DNA from 4 places in the Mesorhizobium sp. B1-1-7 genome. Region 2 is predicted to be linked to each of the others. Evidence: riboswitches for the same ligand, from Rfam matches in the RefSeq annotation. Region 2 holds a riboswitch; each other region holds the start of a gene.
What was found. A riboswitch is a leader RNA that binds a small molecule or an ion and turns the genes downstream of it on or off. The one in region 2 is predicted to bind cobalamin.
Positions count from the first base shown of each region.

Region 1: it holds a riboswitch for cobalamin, as region 2 does, so the genes downstream of both, FJ978_RS28575 (DUF1636 family protein) here and FJ978_RS08325 (DUF1636 family protein) in region 2, are expected to answer to the same signal.
Region 3: it holds a riboswitch for cobalamin, as region 2 does, so the genes downstream of both, bluB (5,6-dimethylbenzimidazole synthase) here and FJ978_RS08325 (DUF1636 family protein) in region 2, are expected to answer to the same signal.
Region 4: it holds a riboswitch for cobalamin, as region 2 does, so the genes downstream of both, FJ978_RS22080 (aromatic ring-hydroxylating dioxygenase subunit alpha) here and FJ978_RS08325 (DUF1636 family protein) in region 2, are expected to answer to the same signal.

Region 1 covers NZ_VFWQ01000021.1:95,700-101,597, reverse strand. Annotated here, with positions in the region: partial or broken gene FJ978_RS28585 (cobaltochelatase subunit CobN) at 1-640, opposite strand, end outside; gene cobW (cobalamin biosynthesis protein CobW) at 659-1,711, opposite strand; gene FJ978_RS28575 (DUF1636 family protein) at 1,714-2,142, opposite strand; cobalamin riboswitch at 2,181-2,386, opposite strand; gene FJ978_RS28570 (winged helix-turn-helix domain-containing protein) at 2,416-3,615, opposite strand; gene FJ978_RS28565 (NADH-quinone oxidoreductase subunit A) at 3,949-4,314, shown strand; gene FJ978_RS28560 (NADH-quinone oxidoreductase subunit B) at 4,305-4,886, shown strand; gene FJ978_RS28555 (NADH-quinone oxidoreductase subunit C) at 4,891-5,493, shown strand; gene FJ978_RS28550 (NADH-quinone oxidoreductase subunit D) at 5,494-5,898, shown strand, end outside.
Region 2 covers NZ_VFWQ01000004.1:241,407-247,304, forward strand. Annotated here, with positions in the region: gene FJ978_RS08300 (MarR family transcriptional regulator) at 1-60, opposite strand, end outside; partial or broken gene FJ978_RS08305 (iron ABC transporter permease) at 218-331, opposite strand; gene FJ978_RS08310 (iron ABC transporter permease) at 824-1,873, opposite strand; gene FJ978_RS08315 (ABC transporter substrate-binding protein) at 1,873-2,820, opposite strand; gene FJ978_RS08320 (ABC transporter ATP-binding protein) at 2,869-3,654, opposite strand; gene FJ978_RS08325 (DUF1636 family protein) at 3,651-4,112, opposite strand; cobalamin riboswitch at 4,134-4,344, opposite strand; gene FJ978_RS32730 (hypothetical protein) at 4,825-4,974, opposite strand; gene FJ978_RS33110 (hypothetical protein) at 5,702-5,898, opposite strand, start outside.
Region 3 covers NZ_VFWQ01000014.1:99,721-105,618, reverse strand. Annotated here, with positions in the region: gene FJ978_RS23625 (hypothetical protein) at 1-577, shown strand, start outside; partial or broken gene bluB (5,6-dimethylbenzimidazole synthase) at 643-1,323, opposite strand; cobalamin riboswitch at 1,371-1,551, opposite strand; gene FJ978_RS23615 (histone deacetylase family protein) at 1,673-2,599, shown strand; gene FJ978_RS23610 (exodeoxyribonuclease VII small subunit) at 2,603-2,854, shown strand; gene FJ978_RS23605 (DUF2277 domain-containing protein) at 3,029-3,295, shown strand; gene FJ978_RS23600 (pirin family protein) at 3,336-4,256, shown strand; gene dxs (1-deoxy-D-xylulose-5-phosphate synthase) at 4,359-5,898, shown strand, end outside.
Region 4 covers NZ_VFWQ01000013.1:120-6,017, reverse strand. Annotated here, with positions in the region: gene FJ978_RS22100 (glycosyltransferase) at 1-621, opposite strand, end outside; gene FJ978_RS22095 (serine kinase) at 618-1,667, opposite strand; gene FJ978_RS22090 (PqqD family peptide modification chaperone) at 1,719-2,150, opposite strand; gene FJ978_RS22085 (hybrid-cluster NAD(P)-dependent oxidoreductase) at 2,297-3,397, opposite strand; gene FJ978_RS22080 (aromatic ring-hydroxylating dioxygenase subunit alpha) at 3,455-4,702, opposite strand; cobalamin riboswitch at 4,816-5,018, opposite strand; gene FJ978_RS22075 (DUF680 domain-containing protein) at 5,510-5,725, shown strand; gene FJ978_RS22070 (DUF680 domain-containing protein) at 5,804-5,898, shown strand, end outside.

The DNA of each region.
Region 1 (5,898 bases), on a different contig from region 2:
ACGGTTCGTGGAGTCGGCGCGCTCCGGAGAGGACCCCACCCCCGGCCTGCGGCCGGACCCTCCCCTCGAGGGGGAGGGGGACGACGCCGCGACTTGGTTCATAGTAGCCGGCTTTTGGAACTTCGATCGGCTCGACAATTTCCGCATCCTGCCCAGTCAGCCGTGCCAGCCTCTGCACCAGTGCGCTCATGTTGGCCGGGCCGCCCTCGCGGAAATAGCCGAGCAGGCTATCCAACTCCTCGCGCGGCAGCGTCGAGGCTTCGATCAGCCTGAGATCCTCGTCGTGGCTCTCACCCGGCAGCAGCGCCAGTTTTATGCCGTGCGCGCGGGCGGTCGCGGCAAGCTGGTCGCAGCCGTAGCGCCACCAGTCGTACCCGCCGAGTATGCGCACCAGGATGATCTTGGCGTGGCGGGCGACACTGTCGATCCAGAGGTCGACAGACATGGGATGGCGCAGGTCGCGCAGTGCGGCGAGCCGCATCGAAGGCAGGCGGCCGGCATCGGCCTTCCATGCCGCCGCCAGTCCGGCGAGGTCGCTGTCGGTGAAGGAAAGCGCCACGATATCCGCCGGCGTCTGCCGCAGATCGACCGGCTCGGCGAGGTCGTCGAGCGAGGCGGAGGTCGTGGTGAGGATATGCATCGCGGCCCGTGTCCGAGATCAGCCGGCGAGTATGCGTTCGATCGCCGGGCGATTCAGCCCCTTGAGACCGATGACCACAAGGCGCGAACGACGATCGTCCTCGGCCGTCCAGGCGCGGTCATAGTAATGATTGACGCGCGGGCCGACGGCCTGCAGCAAGAGCCGCATCGGCTTGCCGCCGACCTCGACGAAACCTTTGACGCGCAGCACGTTTTCCTGCTCGGCGGCGTTGGCGACGCGCTTTGCCAGCTCGTCGGGATTGGCGATCGACGGAATGTCGACGATGAAGGTGTCGAAGTCGTCATGCTCGTGGTCGAACGCACCGTCATGATGGGATTTGCGGTTCTCGATGTCGTCCTCGACGGCGAGGCCGAGACCGAGCAGCACGGAGGGATCGACCTTGCCATGCGAGGTCGGCACGATCTTCACGGCGCGGGCGGAGTGTTCGTTGATGATGGCATTGGCGCGGGCTGAGCCTGCGGCGTCCATCAGGTCGCTCTTCGACAGGATGATCAGGTCGGCGCAGGCGATCTGGTCCTCGAACACTTCCTCAACCGGGTCGTCATGGTCGAGGCTCTCATCCTGAGCGCGCTGCGCCTGCAGCGCGTCCATGTCGTTGGCGACGCGGCCTTCGGCCAGCGCCGGGCCATCGACCACGGCGATCACGCCGTCGACCGTGACGCGGCTTTTCACCGTCGGCCACTGAAACGCCTGGACCAGCGGCTTGGGCAGAGCGAGGCCCGAGGTCTCGATCAGGATGTGGTCGACCTTCGGCGACAGCGCCAGGATCTGGTCGAGCGCCGGCACGAAATCGTCGGCCACGGTGCAGCAGATGCAGCCATTGGCCAGTTCGACGATGTTTTCCTCCGGGCAGGTGTCGATGCCGCAGCCCTTCAAAATCTCGCCGTCGATGCCGATGTCGCCGAACTCATTGACGATGATGGCAATGCGTTTGCCGCCGGCGTTTTCCAGGAGATGGCGGACGAGCGTCGTCTTGCCGGCGCCGAGAAAGCCGGTGACGACGGTGCAGGGAACGCGGGAAAGGTTGGCGGACGAATCTGGAGCGGTCATGGTCAGTCCTTCAGCATGTCGAGAGGAGGGATGCGAGCAACGAGGCCGCGCTTGAGGCTATCGGGCCGGCCACGCCATGGGATGAGGCCGTCGGTGGAAGTGGCGAAGAGCTTTGCGCCGGCGACAAGGTCGGCGCCGCTGGTCGTGGTCAGATCGCCGAAGACATAGCTCCAACAGCCATCGCGCAGGATCGCGGCGCTCAGCCGGCGCTTGCAATTGCCGAGGCATTCGACGGTGCGGACGCGGATATCTTCGCCCGAGGCGGCGTTGCGCGTATCCTCAGCCAGCAGTTCGCCGGCGCGGGGGTGGGCGTCGGAACCGGTTTCGTCACGGCACGAGGCGCAGACGATCACGGTGACGCCGGCCAAGGCATCGCTGTCGGCGGACGAATTGTCCGCTGTGCCAGCCGAAAAACTGCTGTTCTGGTCCAAAAACCGGGCTCCTTGCCCGGAAACCCGCCGGGCGATCGGATTATGTTGTCGCAGACGGCAGGTCTCCTGGCTCGCGGGTCATCGCCTTGGTTAGCCGCCTTCCCGGGAATTCCCAGTGGCTTTCGGCCTTGGCTCGTCGCTTACAGTTGCGGGGACAGCCGCGGATTTGAGATTTTCATCCCGCACCGCATTCCCTCTTAGCCCCTCTCATTGAAGAGAAGAGACCGTCTGGAGCGGATTTAGGCTGTTGCGGGCAGGACTGTCAACGCGGGCCTACGACATGGCGATGTCGGCAAGTGACTGTCCGAGGTCGCCAGCGGGCGTCACTTCCATGCGCTCAAGCCCGAGCCAGCCCTGCATTTGCTTCAATTCCTCGAAAAGCTGGGCGGCGGTTTCCGCTGGCGCCTTGGGCTCGGCATAGGCCGCGTGGACGCGTAGCACACTCGCCGGCCGATCGGCCTTGAGGTCGACGCGCGCCACGATCCTGTCGCCGAGCAGGAAGGGCAGGACGTAGTAGCCATATTGGCGCTTTTCGGCCGGCGTGTAGATCTCGATGCGGTAGTGAAAATCGAACAGCCGTTCCGAGCGCGAGCGTTCGAAGACCACAGGATCGAACGGGGCCAGCAAGGCACGGGCGTCGATTTTCCTGGGCAGACGTGCATCCTTGTGCAGGTAAGCGGGCTTATCCCAGCCTTCGACGCGCACAGGCAGCAGCTCACCGAGTTCGACCAATTCCTCCAGGCGGCCCTTCATGTCGGCGGGGGACAGGCGGAAATAATCTCGCAAATCGCCTGATGTCGCCACGCCATGGGCGCGGGCGGAGATGCGCAGCAATTCGCGGTGCGCGTCCTCGGCGGCCGGTACGGGCAGATCGAGGATCGCCTGCGGCAGCACGCGCTCGGGCAGGTCATAGAAGCGCTCGAATCCGCGGCGGTGCGCCGTGGTGATGCGCCCGGCCCAGAACAGCCATTCGAAGGCATGCTTGGCATGGCTCCAGCCCCACCAGCCGCCCGAGCCTTTCTGGCCTTCCAACGCCGAAGCGGCGATCGGGCCGCGCGCGACGACCTCGCGGTAGATCTCTTCTATATAGGCGGCGTGCTCACGGCCCCATTTGGCCAGCCCCAAATACATCTCTTTGCCTTGCTCGGCGCGCTGCATGCGCCAGCGCATCAGCGGCCAGGTCTCCACCGGCAGGAAGGAGGCCTCGTGCGCCCAGTATTCGAACACCGTGCGCTTGCGGGTGACGGCGGCGTTGTCGAGCAGAGCGAGCGGGTAGGGGCCAAGGCGCGAATAGAGCGGCATATAATGCGCGCGCACCACCGCGCTGACGGAATCGATCTGCAGCAGGCCGGTGCGGGACAGAACGCGGGCGAAATGACGGCGGTCGGGCGTGCCATTGGGGCGGGGGTCGAGAAAGCCTTGAGCGGCGAGCGCGATGCGCCGGGCGGTGGCAAGCGAGATCTTTTCCTTCATTCGGATGCGACTCTTGTAACTCGATGACCGTCGTTTGATGGGTGATTCCTGCCCATGCTAGCAGGGTTTTGGCGGCATCCATGTCAGGAGAGATAAGTGGAGTAGAAAGCGAAGGAAATCGAACAGGAGCGTATCGGACCAGTTTCTCCGTATATGCCGTCCAGCACCGCCTTTTGAACAAGGTTTGACTTGCTTCGCTGGAAGTGCTGCGCTAACCCTCGCCGCGTTGCAGCATAGGCCCCTTAAAACGGTTCAGCGGTTAAACTGTCACGCTTCCGCATTAAGGTCCGGTGCTGTAATCAAAATGGATTGGCGCCAACGGAAAGCCGCTGCATGAACGCACTTCTCAGTTCGTACCTGCCCATCGTCCTGTTCATCGGCGTGGCGCTGGTCGTCGGCCTGGCGCTGCTGGCCGCACCGTTCCTGGTGGCGTACCGCAACCCCGATCCCGAAAAGCTTTCCGCCTACGAGTGCGGTTTCAACTCGTTCGACGACGCCCGCATGAAATTCGACATCCGCTTCTACCTGGTGTCGATCCTGTTCATCATCTTCGACCTGGAAGTGGCCTTCCTGTTTCCCTGGGCGGTGTCCTTCTCGAAGATCGGCATGCTCGGTTTCTGGTCGATGATGGTGTTTTTGGCAGTGCTGACCATCGGCTTTGCCTATGAATGGAAAAAAGGAGCGCTGGAATGGGATTGAACGACAGTTCAGGCACCCTCGTCGCGCCGAAGCCCAAGGGTATCATCGATCCCAACACCGGCAAGCCGGTGGGACAGGACGATCCCTTCTTCCTCGAAATCAACAACGAGCTTGCCGACAAGGGTTTCCTGGTCACCTCGACCGAGGCGCTGATCACCTGGGCGCGCAGCGGCTCGCTGATGTTCATGACCTTCGGTCTGGCGTGCTGCGCGGTCGAGATGATCCATACCTCGATGCCGCGTTATGACTCGGAGCGGTTCGGCGTCGCGCCGCGCGCGTCGCCGCGCCAGTCCGACATCATGATCGTCGCCGGCACGCTGACCAACAAGATGGCGCCGGCGCTGCGCAAGGTCTACGACCAGATGCCGGAGCCACGCTACGTCATATCGATGGGCTCCTGCGCCAATGGCGGCGGCTACTATCACTATTCCTATTCGGTGGTGCGCGGCTGCGACCGCGTCGTGCCGGTGGACATCTATGTGCCCGGCTGCCCGCCGAGCGCCGAAGCCCTGCTCTACGGCATTCTTCTGCTGCAGAAGAAGATCCGCCGCACCGGCACTATCGAACGGTAAATCCATGGCCGCATCCCTTAGCGAACTGTCGACCTATCTCGGCGAGAAGCTGCCTGGCCGCTTCAGTGACGCGGTGCTTGCCTATGGCGAGCTTACCGTTCACGTCGAGCCGCAAAACCTGGTCGAGGTGGTAACCTTCCTTCGCGACGACGCACGCTGCCAGTTCATTTCTATCATCGATGTCTGCGGTGCCGATTATCCGTCGCGGGCCAAGCGCTTCGACGTCGTCTATCATCTATTGTCGCCGAGGCAGAATGTGCGCATCCGCGTCAAGGTGCAGGCCGACGAGGAGACGATGGTGCCGTCGATCACCGGCGTCTTTCCTGGTGCCGACTGGTTCGAGCGCGAGACCTACGATCTCTATGGCGTGCTGTTCTCGGGCCATCCCGATCTGCGCCGCCTGTTGACCGACTACGGCTTCGAAGGCCATCCGCTGCGCAAGGATTTCCCGCTGACCGGTTTTGTCGAAGTGCGTTACGACGACGAAGCCAAGCGCGTCATCTACGAGCCGGTCGAGCTCAAGCAAGAATTCCGCAATTTCGATTTTTTGTCCCCGTGGGAAGGTACGGACTACGTGCTGCCGGGTGACGAGAAGGCAAAGCAGTAAATGGCTGAAACCTCCGTCCGCAATTTCAACATCAACTTTGGACCGCAACACCCTGCGGCGCACGGCGTTTTGCGCCTTGTTCTCGAACTCGACGGCGAAGTCGTCGATCGCGTCGATCCGCATATCGGGCTCCTGCATCGCGGCACGGAAAAGCTGATCGAGGCCAAGACCTATCTGCAGGCGGTTCCTTATCTCGACCGGCTCGATTATTGCGCGCCGATGAACCAGGAGCATGCCTTTGCGCTGGCTGCCGAGCGTCTGCTTGGCATCGAGGTGCCGAGGCGCGGCCAGTTGATCCGCGTGCTCTACTGCGAAATCGGCCGCATCATGTCGCATATCCTCAATGTGACGACGCAGGCGATGGACGTCGGCGCGCTGACGCCGCCGCTGTGGGGCTTCGTCGAG
Region 2 (5,898 bases):
CATCAAGCGCTGCACGTCGTGGATCAAAAATCCCAATCTGTCTAAGCCATCTGAAACCATGAGCGGTATATATAATAAGCGTGCTTACTATTCAAGCGCCACATTGCAGTTGAAAGCCGGCAAATGCGCATGGCGGTCGTGCGACGCGATCATGGTTAGCACCAGGTGAACGGCGCAGACCTGGAAACAGCCGAACTGGGCCCAGAACCTGCTGCTTTCACAGGCGGTTTCGGACGACGACGAAGAAGGCGCCGAGCGAACTGGTGATGATTGCGATGGGCAGTTCTTGCGGCGGCGGCAAAGTCCGGGCCCGGAGTTCGCCTGCCAGCAGCGGCGCGGGACCGGTGCAATCGCCATCCTGACGGGCACGGCTGCCCAGCAAGCGCCGTCGTACTCCGTCGAAAGGACATGCCAGGCTGGCCGATTGCGGTATCCGGGCGTCGTCACTCCCCTTGAGAAAGGCAGTATAATTCAGGCGTTCCCGACGCTGGATTGGCCGGTTTCGGCGAACAGGAGGGTAAGATGCTACGTGCAATATTCAGGGTTCTGGCTATCGTCGTCCTCTGCTCCACCGCCGTCGGAATCACGGCAAGTCTGACCATGGCTGACACGCGCGACGCGGGCCACAAGCCGGGTGATAGGGGCCACTAGGCCCACTGCCCAATGCCGACGTGCGATCGGGCAATTCGCCGCGGCCCAAGTTGATGGCCCATTGCTCCCGCAGCGGGCCTATCTTTCGCCTAGGGCGGCAGGACCAGCGCCGCGAGCACCAGGTGAACGACGCGACCCCGGAAACAGCCGAACTGAGCAGGACACGCTGCCTTCACACGCGGTTCCGGAGGACCATGGTGACGACGAAGAAGGCGCCAAGCGAGCTGGTGATGATGCCGATGGGCAGTTCCTGCGGCGGCAGCAAGGTCCGGGCCAGGAGATCGCTTGCCAGCAAGAGCACCGCCCCGAACAGCGCGCAGCTCGCGATCAGGCGCAGATGCAAGGGACCGGCCAGCGGGCGCGACAGATGCGGGATCATCAGCCCGACAAAGCCGACGACGCCGGCGACCGAGACCAGGATTGCCGTCGAGAAGGCGGCGACGAGAAATGTCGCCCTGCGCATCCGCGCCACCGGCACGCCAAGGCTCTCGGCGGCGCTTTCACCGGCCAGGAAAGCGTCCAGCCGGCGGTGGTTCCAGAGCCCGTAAACCGCAATCGTGCCGGCGCCCACCGCAGCCAGCCAGACATTGTCCCAGCGCGCCAGCCCAAGCCCGCCCATCGTCCAGAACAGCACCGAATGGGCCGCGCGCTGGTCTCCGGCAAAGACCAAATAGTTGGTCAATGCGGTGAACATGAAGGAGACGGCAAGGCCGGCGAGGATCAGCCGCTCCGGGCCCTGCCCCCGCACCCGCGCGACCAGCAGCAGGACGATACAGGCCGCCAGTATGCCGCCGGTGAAAGCCGCGACCGGCAAGGTCCAGATGCCGAAACTGTCGCCAAAGACGGTGATGACGGAAACCGCGCCTGCCGCGGCTCCCGACGACAGGCCGAACAGGAAAGGATCGGCTAGATCGTTGCGGGTCACCGTCTGCAAAAGCGCACCGACGATGCCCAGGCCCCCGCCGACACAGATCGCCAGGATCGTACGCGGCAACCTGAGATCGACGACGATCTTGCCGATCGGGCCCGATACCGAATGTTCCTCCAGCCCGATGGCATGGCCAAGTGCGGCAATGACATCCCTCATGGGTATCAGCGTCGACCCATAGGCGATCGACAGCAGCACCAGGGCCGCCATCGCCACCGCGCCCGCCGCCGTGGCCAGCGTGAATGCCTTGTGCCCCGAAAGCGCGCCGGATTTATGCGTAAGCGCAAGATGCATCAGAACGCTTCCGGATGCATCGCCCTGGCGATCTTGCCGATCGCCTCGATGTTTGCCGGTCCGGGCGTCAGTTCGGCATAGCGCAGCGCCACGAAGCGCTCGTTTTTGACCGCGTCCGTCTCCTTCATCGCCGGGTGTTCTTTAAGGAAATCGAGCAGCTTCCTGTAGCCGCCGCCATCCTGGTAGTCGAGCAGGATGAGGAATTGCGGGTTGCGCGACGCCACCGTTTCCCAGTCCGTGTTGCCCCAGCTGGTGTCCATGTCGGCCATGATGTTGTCGCCGCCGGCCGCGGTGATCATGGCGCTCGGGATGGCGAATTTCCCGGCGGTGAACGGCTTGTCCTCACCGGAATCGTAGAGGAACACCCGCGTTGCCTTGGCGCTGCCGACTTTCGCGGTGATATCGGCCAGTTGTGCCTTCCAGCCGGAGACGAGCTTTTCCGCGTCGGCTTCCTTGCCGAAGATCTTGCCCAGCTTTTCGACGTCGCCATAGAGCAGGTCCATCGAGGCGGCGGGCCTGCTCTTGTCGAGATGGACGCAGCTTTCGGTCAGCACAAGCGTCTTGATGCCGCGCGGAGCCAGCGTGTCGGGCGTCACCTCGCCACCCGGCTTCATGCCGTAGTACCAGCCGGCAAAAAAGAAATCGGGCTCGGCGGCGACCAGGTTTTCGAGCGTCGGGTATTTTGGCGCCAGTTCCGGGATGGAGCCCTGCTCGGCCTTGAATTCGGGACCGACCTTGTACCATCCGGTGATGCCGGTCAGGCCGACGATCGACGGCTGCAGCTTCAGCGCGAAGGCCATCTCGGCCATGTTGAGATCCTGGATGACGGCGCGCTTGGGCGGCGCGTCGAAGGTCAGCGGCTTGCCACAGCTGTCGACCGTGACGGGAAAGGCCAAGGCCGTCGAGGCCAGCAGCGAGAAGAAGAGCGACATAGCGAGACGTTTCACGGATTTTGCTCCTTGGTTGAACAGGTTTGGATGAGGGATGGGCTTCGATCAGGACGGCGGCGCGGCGCGGTTCGGAACGTCGAACACCGTCAGTTCGCGGTCCTCGGTGGGGTGGCGCAGGCGAAACACGTCGACGCCGAAGATCTCGCGGATCAGCTGCTGGGTCAGCGCTTCGCGCGGTGCCGCCAGCGCATGCAGCCGGGCTTCGTTCATCACCGCGACCCTGGTGGCGAAGGGCGCCACCAACGCCAGATCGTGCAGCACCGCGATCACCGTCATGCCGAAGCCGGCGACGAGTTCGAGCAATTCGCCACGGGCGCGCGGGTCGAGATGGTTGGTCGGCTCGTCGAGGAACAAGACCTTCGGTTGCTGGGCGATGGCGCGGGCAAGCTGAGAGCGTTGGCGCTCGCCGCCCGACAGCGAGCCGATGGTGCGGCCAAGCAGCGGCAACAGGCCGGTCCGGCGCAGCGCGTCAACGACGATGTCGCGTTCCTCGCTCCTGCGCCTCAAGCCGGCATGCGGGACGCGGCCAAGTTCGACATAGTCGATTACCGCGAGCCGCGGATCCGGCTGGTCGGTCTGGCCGACGACGGCGATGTGCAGCGCGCGCTCGGCGGCCGAAATCCTGTCCAGGCGCCGGCCGCCAAGCTTCACCTCCCCGGAACTGGGCCTGAGCATGCCCGACAGCATGCGCAGCAGCGTGGTCTTGCCGGCACCGTTGGGGCCGATGATGGCGAGGCGATCGCCCGATGCCACCGACAGGCTGGCCGACTGGACCAGGTCCCGGCCGTTCGCCGTCGCGCCCAGATCGCGCGCTTCGAGGAGCGGTGTCATCGGTTTCCCTCCGCAGGCGTGCCCGGGATGCGGGCCACGGTCTTGCCAGCCAGTCGCGGCGGACGTTGCCCGGAGTTGCACCAGCCGTCGGCGAGCGAGGCATAGAGGCTGGCGAACCGCACGAGATCGCCGGCGTCGGCCTGGGCGTCGATGGAGCCGAAGAGATAGGCGGCCTTGCCCGGCGCCTGGAAGGCCACCGTCAGCGGCCGCGCGCAGCCCGCCATGCACTCGACGCCCTCGACCGTGAAACCACGCGCCACCGCAGGGGCCGAGAGCCGGGAGCGCAGGATGTACAGGCTTTCGCCCGACCTGATCCCACTCGGGGCGCCGCGGCAAAGCGTGCACACGATGATGCGATGCGGGGGATGAATGGGATCGATGGCGCCGTCCAACTTTCCGTCTTTCTCGATAGGCGACGGAAGGATGCTGGCGAGCCGGCCGACAAGACCGACGTCCACGTCTCCTCCCGGCACACCCCGTCCGGTCAACTCCGTGATGGCAGGTCTCCTGGCTCGCGGGTCTCGGCTCGATCCTGCCTTCCCAGCCTTGCCGGCCAGTGGCATTTCGGATCGTGCTCACCGCTTACAGTTGCGGGGGCAGCCACGGTCTCGACCCCTTTCCGGGGATCTCACCGTGTTCCCTTTTCACCCCTTGCCTTTCGGCGCGGGGACCATCACGCACCCACCGTAGATTTCCATCGATCGCACCGCAACGGGTTTTTGCGATGCTGTTTATTAATGTAATAACATTACGTTAGAAGCGATATTTGCGGATAATGTCAACCCCTATTGTCTGGAAAGCCGAGACGTCTGCCGGCAGAGAGGGCCGGCCAAGCGATCCCTCGATCAATGCCACCGCAGGCCCGCCTCCCCTGTATAGTTTTATGGGCTAATTTAGATACTACAAATATAAATTTTATCCTCACCGCTATATAGTTGCAGTTGCACAACATTCTTAGCGTTTTGGTAGTCCTCTGGACTATAGACGGATTGCCGGGCGGTAGCATTCATGCTGCGTTCGGGCATCTGGAATTAGGGGCGAAGGCATGGTGGGACGGGTTCACGCGCGCGGCGGGGTTTTGACTGCGGCGCGCGGGCGGTTTTTGGCGGGGGCTTCCCTGGCAGTGCTGGTCGTTGCCGGGGTGGCGCCGCGCCAGGCGATCGCGGGCAACTACGTCGCCAACAGCGATGGCTCGCTTCGCGCCGCGATCGCAGCGGCTAACGCCGACGCCGATCCCAACGCCACGATCACGCTGACAGGCAACTTCGCGGTTTCGCCCACGGGCATGCCCATGCCCACCAAACCGCTGATCATCGACACTCAGGGTTTCGTTCTGTCCGGGGTCGCCTCGCCTCCCACCGCGGGCAGCATTACTTTTTCCGGCAGTTTCCCCGGCGCCGGCTCGCTGACCATCAACGGCACCCTTGTTGGCGGCGGTTCGTCGGGCTCAATTTTTCCTGGAACTGGGCTTTACGTGAACAGCCTGGCCGGAAGCAGCGGCCAGGTCGTGAACAACGGTTCGGTCACGGGCGGAACCGCAAGTGTCAGTGGACAAGCAGGCGGCATAGGCGTCGTTGTGGGCAATGGTGCGGACCTGATCAACAACGGTACGATCAGTGGTGGTGCGAGCCTGGCATATACAGGCAGCGCGAACAACTCAGCGGCTGGCGTATCGCTCAACAATGGTGGGTCGTTCATCAACAACAGCACGGTGCAAGGTGGTAACAGCCAGGGCACGGGCGCCGGCATGGGGCTCTATCTGAACGGCCTTGCTGGTGCTGCCACGGTGGTCAACAACGGTACGATTACCGGCGGTTCGGACTTGACTGGCGTCAATGTGGGCAACGTTGCCATCCGGGGCCGTGGAAGCCAGTTGCAATCGATTACCAATGCCGGAACGTTGGAAGGTGGAAACGGCGCGGCGGCGATCGACAGCAACGGCACAACAAACCTGGCCGTCGTCAACAGCGGCCTCATCCAGGCCGGCATTGGCCAGACCAATGCAATTCAGTTCGGCGCGACGGCGACAAGCAAGGCCACGCTGGAGCTATGGGCCACGTCGGTCATTCAGGGGAATATCGTCGGCAGCGCGCTCGGTACCAACGACATCCTGCGCCTGGGCGGCACGGCTGACGGCAGTTTCGATGTCTCGGCCATCGGCGCGGCGGCCCAATACCGGAATTTCGACACCTTCCAGAAGACGGGCGCCAGCACCTGGATGCTGACAGGCAATGGCACGGCGAC
Region 3 (5,898 bases), on a different contig from region 2:
CAAGGGCGCCATCCGCGCCATCACCGGCCTGCTTGGCGGCATTGCCGCCTTCCTGCCGATTCCGGGCCTGAGCGGCCTGGTCTCCTTCATCAACACGGTGATCCGCCTATCGCTGACCTATGTCGACGAGATCATCCTCGGCTACAATATCCGCATCAATTCGTCCTCGCCCTTCGAGACAGCGCGCCAAGGCGTGGTGCTCTACGCCCAGAACGGCAAGACCATGGTCAAGAACGCCGTCTGGCTGGCAGTCATCATGTGGGGCGTCTCTTTCGTCATCTTCTTGGCTATGCTGGCTCCTGCCGCCGCAATTCTCTTCATCATGCCGGGGCAACTGGCTGGTTGGGCCTTCGTGCTCGCCATCGTCTTTGCCTGGGCGTTCAAGGCGGCTTTCATCGAGCCCTTCGCCATCGCTTGCCTGATGCAGGTCTATTTCAAGACCATTGAGGGCCAGGTGCCCGATCCCGCCTGGGACGCTCGGCTCTCCGAGGCATCGTCGAAATTCAGGGAACTCAAGGACAAGGCGCTGGCCTCCTTCGGCGGCTCGCGCTGGGATACGGCGGGCGCGACACGCTGATCGGCCGGGCTTGCCGGCGCGGCATTGACGGCGTTGAGGCGTGCAACCGTCGATTTGAGCCGCACCTCGCCCTGACCGCAAAAAGTCTCGCTCTTGATCAGTTCGGGCAGCGGCAGGCGTCGGCCCCAGCCATGGGTTTCGAGGTCCGGTTTCGGCGCGAATTCGGAGACCCGGCCGACGCAGAGATAGGCGACCGGCGTCACGTGATCGGGAATAGCCAGCAGGCTCTTCAGCGCTTGCGACTCGATGATGCTGACCCAGCCGACGCCGACGCCCTCGGCGCGCGCCGCCAGCCAGAAATTCTGCACCGCGCAGACCGTGCTGTAGAGGTCCATTTCCGGATTGTGCCAGCGTCCCAGCGGCGAACCCTTCGACCGCTGCCGGTCGCAGGTGATGCAGATGTTGAGCGCGCTTTCGCAGATGCCTTCCAGCTTGAGCTTGCGGTAGAGCGCCTGCCTTTCCTGTTCGATGGCCGGAAGTTCCTGTTCGCGCGCGGCGAGGAACAGGTCGCGCACTTCCGCGCGCCGTGCGGCATCGCGGATGACGATGAAGTTCCACGGCTGCATGAAGCCGACCGACGGCGCGTGGTGGGCGGCAAGCAGCAGCCGCGCCAGCACCTCGTCGTCGAGCGCGTCGGGCAGGAAATGGCTGCGCACGTCACGCCGCGTGAACATGGCGCGGTAGACCGCGTCTCGCGCCATCTGGTCAAATCCGTCGCTACCAGGAGCGGTCATGTGTTCCGGCATCGCTTGTCCCCTTGCGATTGCTATCGATGCCAGCCGCCTGACCATGCGGATGACGATGTCTGCCAGGCCGGTCTTCTGGCTTGGGATCAACCCGCGTCCGATGCCTTCCCGTCATCGACAGTGGCATTTACCGGCGCGGTCCCCCTCACAGCGTTGGGCACGCCACGGAATTCAACCGTGTTCCCGATTCTCCCGCTTGCGGCGGGCACCAGGCAGTGTCCGCGACCTTACGCCGAACCGCCCAGGGCGCCAATCCCCGCAGCGACGCCAATGGACGCAGGCGTGATTTTCCCCAGCGATCGAGCCGCGATGCATGGCCATCGCGGCGCCGGGGCACTAGATAGGGAGCATGGCCACTCGTCTCTACACGCATCCGATCTTCCTCGAACACATCACGCCGCCTGGCCACCCCGAGCGGCCGGACCGCTTGCGCGCCATCGAGCGGGTGCTCGACGACGAGGCCTTCGCCGCACTCGATCGTGTCAAGGCGCCGGAAGGTGACGAGGCCACCATCCTCTACGCGCATCCCGCCGATTTCGTCGCCCGCGTGCGCGCCGCCATCCCTGACCAAGGCATCGCCCGCATCGATGCCGACACCACCGCCAGCCCGAAGAGCTGGCAAGCTGCGATCGCGGCGATCGGCGCCGCCAATGCGGCCGTCGACGATGTCTTTGAGGGCCGCGCCGACAATGTGTTCGTCGCAGCGCGGCCCCCTGGCCACCATGCCGAAAAAACCACGGCCATGGGCTTCTGCCTCTTCAACACGGCGGCCATCGCCGCGCGTTATGCACAGAAGAAGCATGGCGTCGAACGCGTCGCGGTCGTCGACTGGGACGTGCATCACGGCAACGGCACGCAGGACATTTTCTGGGACGATCCTTCGGTGCTCTATTGCTCCACGCATCAGATGCCGCTCTACCCCGGCACCGGCGCGAAGGACGAGACCGGCGCCGGCAACATCGTCAACGCGCCGCTTGCGCCGCAGACCGGCAGTGAGGTATTTCGCGACGCCTTCCTGTCGCGCGTGCTGCCGGCGCTCGACAATTTCGCGCCGGATTTGATCATCATTTCCGCGGGCTTCGATGCGCACCACCGCGACCCGCTGGCCGAGATCAACCTGACCGAGGACGATTTCGATTGGGCGACCGGCCAGCTGATGCAGCGCGCCGCGCGCCACAGCCGCAACCGGCTCGTCAGCCTGCTCGAGGGCGGCTACGATCTGCAGGGATTGGCATTTTCGGTCGCCGCCCATGTCGGGCGACTGATGAAAGGATGAATGATGGCTGGTGAGACCAACGAAGACGTCAAGGCGATGAGCTTCGAACAGGCACTCGACGCGCTGGAGAAGATCGTCGATGATCTGGAGCGCGGCGACGTACCGCTCGACCAGTCGATCAAGATCTATGAGCGCGGCGAGGCGTTGAAGGTGCATTGCGACCGGCTGTTGAAGGCCGCCGAGGACAAGGTCGAGAAGATCAGGCTGTCGCGCGACGGCAAGCCAGTCGGGACGGAGCCGCTCGACGCGGACTAGAGCAATTCCAGGAAAAGTGTGAGACGGTTTTCCGTCCGGAATTGCGTTAAAACAAAGAGATAGGGTGAACCGCTCTTGGAGCGCGGTCTCACCGGTTTTTGGACACGATCATGTTTGAGGATTAGAGTTCGTCCCGATTGAAACGGCTCCAGGACAAGAGGAGATACGGAAGCGATGTGCAGAAACATCAAGACCCTGTTCAATTTTGATCCGCCGGCAACCAACGACGAAGTCCGCGACGCGGCACTTCAGTTCGTCCGCAAGCTGAGCGGAACGACGCGGCCCTCGAAGCAGAACCAGCACGCGTTCGACCATGCGGTCGAAGCTATCGCGGCATCGGCACGCGAGCTTCTCGATTCGCTTGAAACCAACCAGCATCCGCGCAATCGCGAAGAGGTTGCGGCCAAACTGCGGGCAAAGGCGGCGATCCGCTTCGCCTGATGTGGCCAGGGCGGTCCTTGGCCGCCGACAAGGAGAGTTCATGAGCTTCTTCCCCGGGGAGGATCCCGAAGCCGGCGACGCCTTCGCAAGCGACCAGATCGAGCTGATGGTCATCCCGAATGCCAAGGACATTGGCGGCTTTGAAGTCCGCCGCGCCTTGCCGACCGCCAAGAGACGGCTGGTCGGTCCGTTCATCTTCTTCGACCGCATGGGACCGGCGATCCTGCGCGCCGGCCAGGCGCTCGATGTCCGCCCGCATCCGCATATAGGCCTGTCGACGGTGACCTATCTGTTCGACGGCAAGATCCGCCATCGTGATTCCCTCGGCACCGAAATGGTGATCCAGCCCGGCGACGTGAACCTGATGACCGCCGGCCGCGGCATCGTGCACTCCGAGCGCACGCCCGAAGAACTGCGCGGCGCGCCGATGTCCATCTCCGGCCTGCAGACGTGGCTGGCGCTGCCGGACGACAAGGAAGAGGTGGCCCCGGTGTTCGAGAACACCGCTGTCTTGCGGCTTCCCGATATCGACGCCGAAGGCGTCAGCGGCCGCGTCGTCATCGGCGATTTCCAGGGACTGCGCTCCCCGGTGAGGACCGACTCCGAGACGCTCTACGCCGATCTCAGGCTTGCGCCGGGCGCCAGTGTGAAAATCCCGCCCGATGCCGAAGAACGCGCCGTCTATACGCTTGAAGGCGAGGTCTCGATTTCGGGCGACGTCTTCCCGGCGGAGCGTCTGCTGGTGTTCCGTCCCGGCGATGAGATCATCGTATCGTCGCAAACCGGTGCGCATTTCATGCTGTTCGGCGGCGCCTCGCTCGGTTCGAAGCGGTATATCTGGTGGAATTTCGTCTCGTCGTCCAAGGAGCGCATCGAACAGGCCAAGCAGGAATGGAAGACGGGCCGCTTCGATATCGTTCCAGGAGATGAGGAAGAGTTTATTCCGTTGCCGGAAGGCTGAAGAAGATCGGCGAGGGGACCTGATTGATCCGCGTCGCTGACACGCATTTACTTTCGCCGGCCGGCGGCCTATCCCGCCGTTGAACAGAAAGCCCGAGCACCCGTGAACGCAACGCCGCAGACGCCGCTTCTCGACAAGGTCCGCATTCCGGCGGATCTGCGCGCGCTTGCCGAGAGCGAGCTGCCTCAGCTTGCGTCCGAGCTTCGCCTCGAACTGATCGACGCCGTGTCTCGCACCGGCGGCCACCTTGGCGCCGGCCTTGGCGTGGTCGAACTGACGGTGGCGCTGCACTATGTCTTCGACACGCCGGATGACCGGCTGATCTGGGATGTTGGCCACCAGGCCTATCCGCACAAGATCCTGACCGGCCGCCGCGACCGTATCCGCACACTGCGCCAGGAAGGCGGCCTGTCCGGTTTCACCCGCCGCGCCGAGAGCGAATACGATCCCTTTGGCGCCGCCCATTCCTCGACATCGATATCGGCCGGCCTCGGCATGGCCGCCGCGCGCGACCTCTCTGGCGGCCGCAACAATGTCATCGCCGTCATCGGCGACGGCGCCATGTCGGCCGGCATGGCCTATGAGGCGATGAACAATGCCGGCGCGCTCGATGCCCGTCTCATCGTCATCCTCAACGACAACGACATGTCGATCGCGCCGCCGACCGGCGCCATGAGCGCCTATCTGGCGCGGCTTGCCTCGGGCAAGGCCTATGCCGGCCTGCGCGACTTCGGCAAGAAGCTGACCTCCTACCTGGGTAAGCGCGCCGACCGCGCGATCACACGGGCGGTCGAACATGCGCGCGGCTACGTCACCGGCGGCACGCTGTTCGAGGAGCTCGGCTTCTATCACATCGGCCCGATCGACGGGCACAATCTGGAGCATCTGATCCCGGTCCTGAAGAACGTCCGCGACAATGGCGAAGGCCCGGTGCTGATCCATGTCGTCACCCAGAAGGGCAAGGGCTATGCGCCGGCCGAAGCCGCCGCCGACAAATATCACGGCGTCAACAAGTTCGACGTCATCACCGGCACGCAGGCCAAGGCGCCGGCCAACGCGCCGGCCTACACCAAGGTGTTCGCCGAAAGCCTGATCCAGGAGGCCCGCGAGGACGACCGCATCGTCGCCGTCACCGCCGCCATGCCGGGCGGCACCGGCCTCGACCTGTTCGGCGAGGTGTTCCCGGCCAGGACCTTCGATGTCGGCATTGCCGAGCAGCATGCGGTCACCTTCGCGGCCGGCCTCGCCACCGAAGGCTACAAGCCGTTCGCGGCGATCTATTCGACCTTCCTGCAGCGCGCCTACGACCAGGTCGTCCACGACGTCGCGATCCAGAAATTGCCGGTGCGTTTCCCCATCGACCGCGCCGGCTTCGTCGGCGCCGACGGCGCCACCCATTGCGGCGCTTTCGACACCACCTTCCTGGCAAGCCTGCCGGGTTTCGTCGTGATGGCGGCGGCCGACGAAGCGGAGCTGCGCCATATGGTGCGAACCGCAGCGAGCTATGATGACGGGCCGATCGCCTTCCGCTATCCGCGCGGCAACGGCGTCGGCGTCGACATGCCGGAACGCGGCTCGGTTCTCGAACTTGGCAAGGGCCGCATTATCAGGGAAGGCACCAAGGTCGCCCTGCTGTCCTTCG
Region 4 (5,898 bases), on a different contig from region 2:
CTCCCTGGTCATGTTGCCGGGGTGGCGTCTGTAGTAGAGCGCAATGGTGTCTGGCATCACGAATCTGGGGCCGCTCTCAAAGACGCGCAGCAGGTAATCTGTATCTTCGGCCTGACGGAATGCCTCGTCAAAGCTGCCGATCCGGTCGATAAGCCTCCTGCTGAATGTTCCTGCCGCCAAGGAAAGCCCTCGGGCGATCTTGCGGCGGCTGCCAGGGGTCGGCTCCAGCATCTCGTCGTCGAGATCTTCGACCATCATCATCAGGGAATAGGTCAGGTCCAGGCTCGGATCGGCTTTGAAATGGACGAGGTCGGCCTTGAAGCGTCCGGCTGGCGAGATGTCATCGGAGTCCAGGAACGATACGAATTGCGTCTGCGGCTGCAATTGGCCAAGGCCGGTGTTGCGCGCACTTGCCACACCCTGGTGGGCCTGGTGGAAAAGCCGGATGCACGATGCTTCCCGCATGACGGCGCGGACGGTGTCCGCGGTGCCATCCGTCGACCCGTCATCGACGACGATGACATCGAGCTCGGCATCGTCCCGCTGCCTGAGCAGCGATCGCAAGGCCGCAACAACATAGTGCTCGCGGTTGTAGACGGGCATGATGACGCTCAATCTCACGCGTTGCTCCGCATGATGAAATCCGAAATCGTGCCGGCGATCTCCTGTGGGCGCGTCCCCAGCGAGAGCTGGTAGCATGGCAGCTGCCGGGTGAGGTCGCTGAAAAAGCGAAAGCCGCTCTCGCGCTCGCCAGGCATTTGCGAGATGCCGGACGGCGCCAGTGCAATCATTGCCGCCTTGCGCGACACGGGCATGATCGAACTTGCCTCGCCCCCGCTGATATGAGGCACCATCAACGCGACGATGTCCAGCCGCGCGGGTATTGGCCGTGCCGCGATATCATCGATGCGGAACTGGTGCTTGCCTTGCCAGTTGAGCAGACCGTAGGACTTCAGCCGGTGTTTCAAGCCCAGCCGCCCGAAACCTTCGGGATCCTGTTTGAGCGTGGCAAACAACGGATGCGCGGTCGGCCCGTTGGCAAGGTCGATCAGCACATAGTCGTCGCCGACACTGTCGAGCCCGTTGAGCAGGCCGGCGACAACCGTTCCCGATTTGCCGGCGCCGCCCGATCCGGCGAGCAGAATTCCCTTGCCGCCGACACCCAGCGTGCCCGCATGGGCCAGCCGCATGCCGCGCGCCGCATATTCCCAATGCAGGAAGGGGCGGAGCGGCGCCCCCGGCTCCCAAGGCGGGAACCTGTCATCGGCCGTCATCAGTTGCACGCCCAGACGGCGATCGGGGTCGTAGAACTGCCAGAAATCCAGGTCGTGGAAATGGTTGCCGCGCAGTCCGGCTTCCGCCAGCCGGCTGGCGAAGGCATGCTGCGTGAAGGGTCCTTGGCCCCAACTGGCCGGCGCCGCGATGCCATCCACGCCGGGATGCGCGACGAAGATGCGGCAGGTATCGGCAGCTGCTCGGTTGCCCGGGGCTGCGACAAAGCCATGAACGACGGCATCCGCCAACGCGCCGGCACTCAGATGCGCGGTCAGCTCGAGATGCGGCAGGCCCACCTTGCGCGTCAGCGGATAATGCGTGGCGCTGCTTTCGGCCTGCACCAGTACATGACGTGCGTAGTCCGCCAGGTTCTCGAGAGTGACTTTCGGCATGGTTTGCCTGTTCCGACGCCGTCCAGCGACGAGACTGCCTGATGCGCGTGCTCAGGGGGCCTGCTTCACCGCGGGCCAACCGAGGGGTTCCTCGACCTCGTGGATGGGGTCAACGACGATGAGATCGGCGAGGTCGTCATGGATATCGACCTTGAGGGGCTCGCTGGCACCCGCAAGCTGAGCCAGCAATTCGCTGGGAACCGGTCTTGCCGCGGCATCGGTCACGGCCGCCAGCAAGCCGAATTCGAGCAATTGTGAAACAAAGCCGTCAATCTCGGCGGCACCCAGCGCACCGGCTGCCGTTGCGGCGCCGACCAGTTCGGAGGCAGGCACGCCGGACGACAGCGCATCCCAAAGCCTGCTGCCTGAATCCGAGAAGCCGAAATATTTGCCCGTCGTCAGGTCGAGAACGACGGCTTCGCCGTCGAAGGATTCAAAGACGATGTCCTTGCTCGCTATGGCATAGATGCCGGATTGTCTCATGTTTGCTCCCCGCCGAAGCAGGCCGCGCAGATGATCGTCGGCCCTCACGGTCAACCCTACCGTTGTAGAGGCGTCTAACCATTTGCAGGGTTTTTGGCAAGATGCCCGCAGGCCCGGCGAGCGCGACCGCAGGCCCTGCCTGCCGACTACGCCTCGATTTCCAGTGCCGACAGCGGCTTGGAGCAACAGGCCAGGATGAAGCCGTCGTCGATCTCATGATCGAGGATGCCGCCATTGTGGCTCATCTCGACATGGCCGGAGACCTTCTTCACCTTGCAGGTTCCGCACAGGCCGAATTCGCAGGCGGCGGGAATCCGCACGCCCGAAGCGCGCGCCGTCTGCAGCACCGTCTGGCCGGCGACGCATTCGGCGTCGACCTCCGAAAGCGAGAAGCGGATTGGCGTTGCCGCTTCGAACGGAACAACCGTGCCGCCTTCCGCGGGCGCCGCGAACGGCGCCGGGACCTCCTCCACGGCAGGGACCGCAAAGCTCTCCTGATGGTATTGCGTCATGTCGAAGCCGGCGGCTTCAAGCATGCCGCGCACGGCGCGCATGAAGGGATCGGGGCCGCAGCAGAAGATTTCGCGCTCGCGGAAATCCGGCGCCAGCAATGGCAGCCGGATCGCGTCGATGCGGCCCATATGGCCGTACCAGCCCTCGCGGCTCGACCGCTCCTCGATCATGAAGCCGAGCGACAGGCCGGGCATATGGCCGCCGAGCAGTTCGAGCTCCTTTCGGAAGATGATCTCTTCCGGGCGCCGCGCGCAGTTGACGAAGCCGACATCGGTCCAGGGCGCGCAATCGTTCAGCCAGCGCAGCATCGACATCATCGGTGTCACGCCCGAACCGGCCGAGATGAACAGATATTTGGCCGCCGGATGGCTGTGCAGCGAGAAGTCGCCTGCCGGCCCATAGGCCTTGACGTGCGAGCCGGGCACCAGATGGTCGAACATCCAGCGCGTCCCGATGCTGCCGGCCTGCGCCTTTACCGTCACCGCGATCGAGAATGGCCGCGACGGTGACGATGACAGCGTGTAGGTGCGCATCAGCGGCCCATCCGATGTCGGCAGCTCCAGCGTCACGAACTGGCCCGGCTTGTAGCGGAACCAGGTCTGGTTGTCGGACCGGAAGGTGAAGGTCTTCACGTCGGGCGCCTCATCGCTGACGCCGATCACTTCCAGCACCTGGAGCCGGTCGTTCCACGGCGCCATCTGGTCGAGATGGCGATAGAGGCCAAGATCCGTCATCGCATTCATCCTCTGGTCCTTCTTGCCCTGCTCATGTCGTGTTTGGGCAACATGAGCTCACGCGACGCTGCGCAGCGCCGGCTTTTCGTCTTCGGCAAGGCGCGGACCGATGAAGCGGGCGTACCAGTCGACGAACTGGATGACGCCTCCCTCGTGCAACTCCGAATAGGGGCCGGGCTCATAGGCCGGCGACAGGATGCCGAAGGCGTTCTCCTCGACGATGCGGCGGTCCTGGTCGTTGGTCTCGGTCCACACATGGGTGAGTTCGGCGAGATCGTAGTCGACGCCCTCGACCGCATCCTTGTGGACCAGCCATTTGGTCGTCACGGCGGTTTCCGTGGCGCTGATCGGCAGCACGCGGAAGGTCACGGCATGGTCGATGAGGATATGGTTCCATGTCGTCGGGTAGTGATAGTGCATCAAGGTGCCGATGCGGTCGGCCGAGACGCTGTCGGAGAGGTTCTTCCTCACCGCCCGCTTGCCGTTCATCGTGTAGCTGACGGCATCGCGCAGCAGCGGCGCACGGGTGGCGCGATACTGTCCGGCCGGATCGATGCGGAACTTGCTCGGCAGGCCGGCCGCCTCGCATTTCGCCCAGTGCGCCAGCATCTCCGGATCGCTGTCGGCGCCCTGCACGCCGGTCACGGTCGGTGCTTCCGGGAATGTCTTGCACAATTCCGGGTGATTGCCCGCGCAATGATAGCACTCGCGGTTGTTTTCCCAGACGAGCTTCCAGTTGCCCTTCTCGATGATCGTGCTCTCGAAGGCGATCTTCGCCTCGCCGAGCCGGTGCGGCTTGAGGTAGGGTTCGATCATCGCCCGCATCGGCGCGAAGTCGGCCGGCTCCTTCGCCAGGCAGATGAAGATATAGCCGGCGACGCTTTCGCAGGCGACCGGCTTCAGCCCGAACTGGCTCTTGTCGAAACCCTCGGCCATCTGGCGGGCGAACAGCAGGCGGCCATCCAGCTCATAGGTCCACTGGTGGTAGGGGCAGACTAGTTTGGCGGCCATGCCCTTGTCGGTATTGCAGACGCGGCTGCCGCGATGGCGGCAGGAATTGTGGAAGGCGTTGATCTTGCCCTGCTGATCGCGCACCAGCACGACCGGATAGTCGCCGATCTGCACGGTGATGAAGCTGCCTGGCCTGGGCAACTCGCAATCATGGCCGATGAACAGCCAGTCGCGATACCAGATCAGCTCCATGTCGAGCTTGAAGTAGTCCGGATCGGTGTAAAAGGGCTGTTCCAGCGAAAAGCCCTGTCTGCGGCTGTTCAAGAGCCTCAGCATGTCGTTGCGAGCATCCATGTCCTGTCCTCATATCCAAGGACTGAACTGGTGGTGATGGAGGAAGGATCGGACGCAGGCCGGCGCCAGCCGGGCATGCATCATCCGCCCCTTGACCGCCCACCGCGATCAGTCGAGTTCTAGCAATCTCGGGCTGGTTTCCGGGCTCTGGAGTCGTCCTTGCGGACCATCGCGACACCTTCCCAGGCTTTCGCCCAGTGGTCTCCCGTTGCGACTTGAACTCCACCACCGTTGCGGGGGCAGCGCCGGATTCTGACCGGCTTCCCAATTCTCCACTCCGTCGTCACGAAGCGGCACCTGAGATGGCGTGATCTAATCACGGCACGCATCGCGGCGTCGGCATGAAAACGACATCGCATCCATGCGGCGCGACACGCATGCAAGTCGTCTGGACAAGGATCGCGACCTTTGAAACCGGCTCGTCGCCAGCACGCCAAACGTTGTTTTTTGATCCTTGGCCGGAGCCAAAAAAGGTTAACAGTTTCGAAAAGTGACTATTAGCGGAGTCTAAAATCGAACCGAACGGTTCGTTTCTGTTGACGGTGCGTGCAGGACGTTGTGAACGCTGGGCCTCCGACACAGTTGGTGATGGCTCCCTTGGTCTTATCTAATCGATTGATATCAAAAAGAAAAAAATTGATGTGGAAGCCGGTGGTACAATTTCAAGTGGTGGATTCATGGTCCACGCGGAACAACTTCGTGATTGGAAACGACCATCTGGCTTTCCCACATCGGGGCTGTCCGAACGACGCGATTTCATCCCAAGACACGCCGCTAGACGGACGGAAAAATACTGGAGTACCCAAAATGAAAAAGATCATTCTCACTGCCGCCGCCCTTCTGGCCATTTCCGGCAGCGCCTTCGCTGGTAGCGACCATTATAGTTCGGACCATTACGGTTCGAATGCGACCCCTGCAGCCACTGCCGTCGACAGCTCGTACACCGCTTCGGTCAAGAAGTCGGAACCGGCTGCTCAGACGCCTGTCCAGGGTGCCGACCACAACCTCTTCGGTAACCACTAACGGCTGATCGCCAGTTGACGGCGGCTTGCCCGCCGTCCTGGCGAACTCAAAAATTCATCAAAATTCAGGAGACTTGAAATGAAGAAGATCATCCTTGCTGCCGCCGCCGTCCTGGCCGTTTCCGGCGGCGCTTTCGCCGGCAGCGACAACTATGGCTCCAATGGCGCCAACCA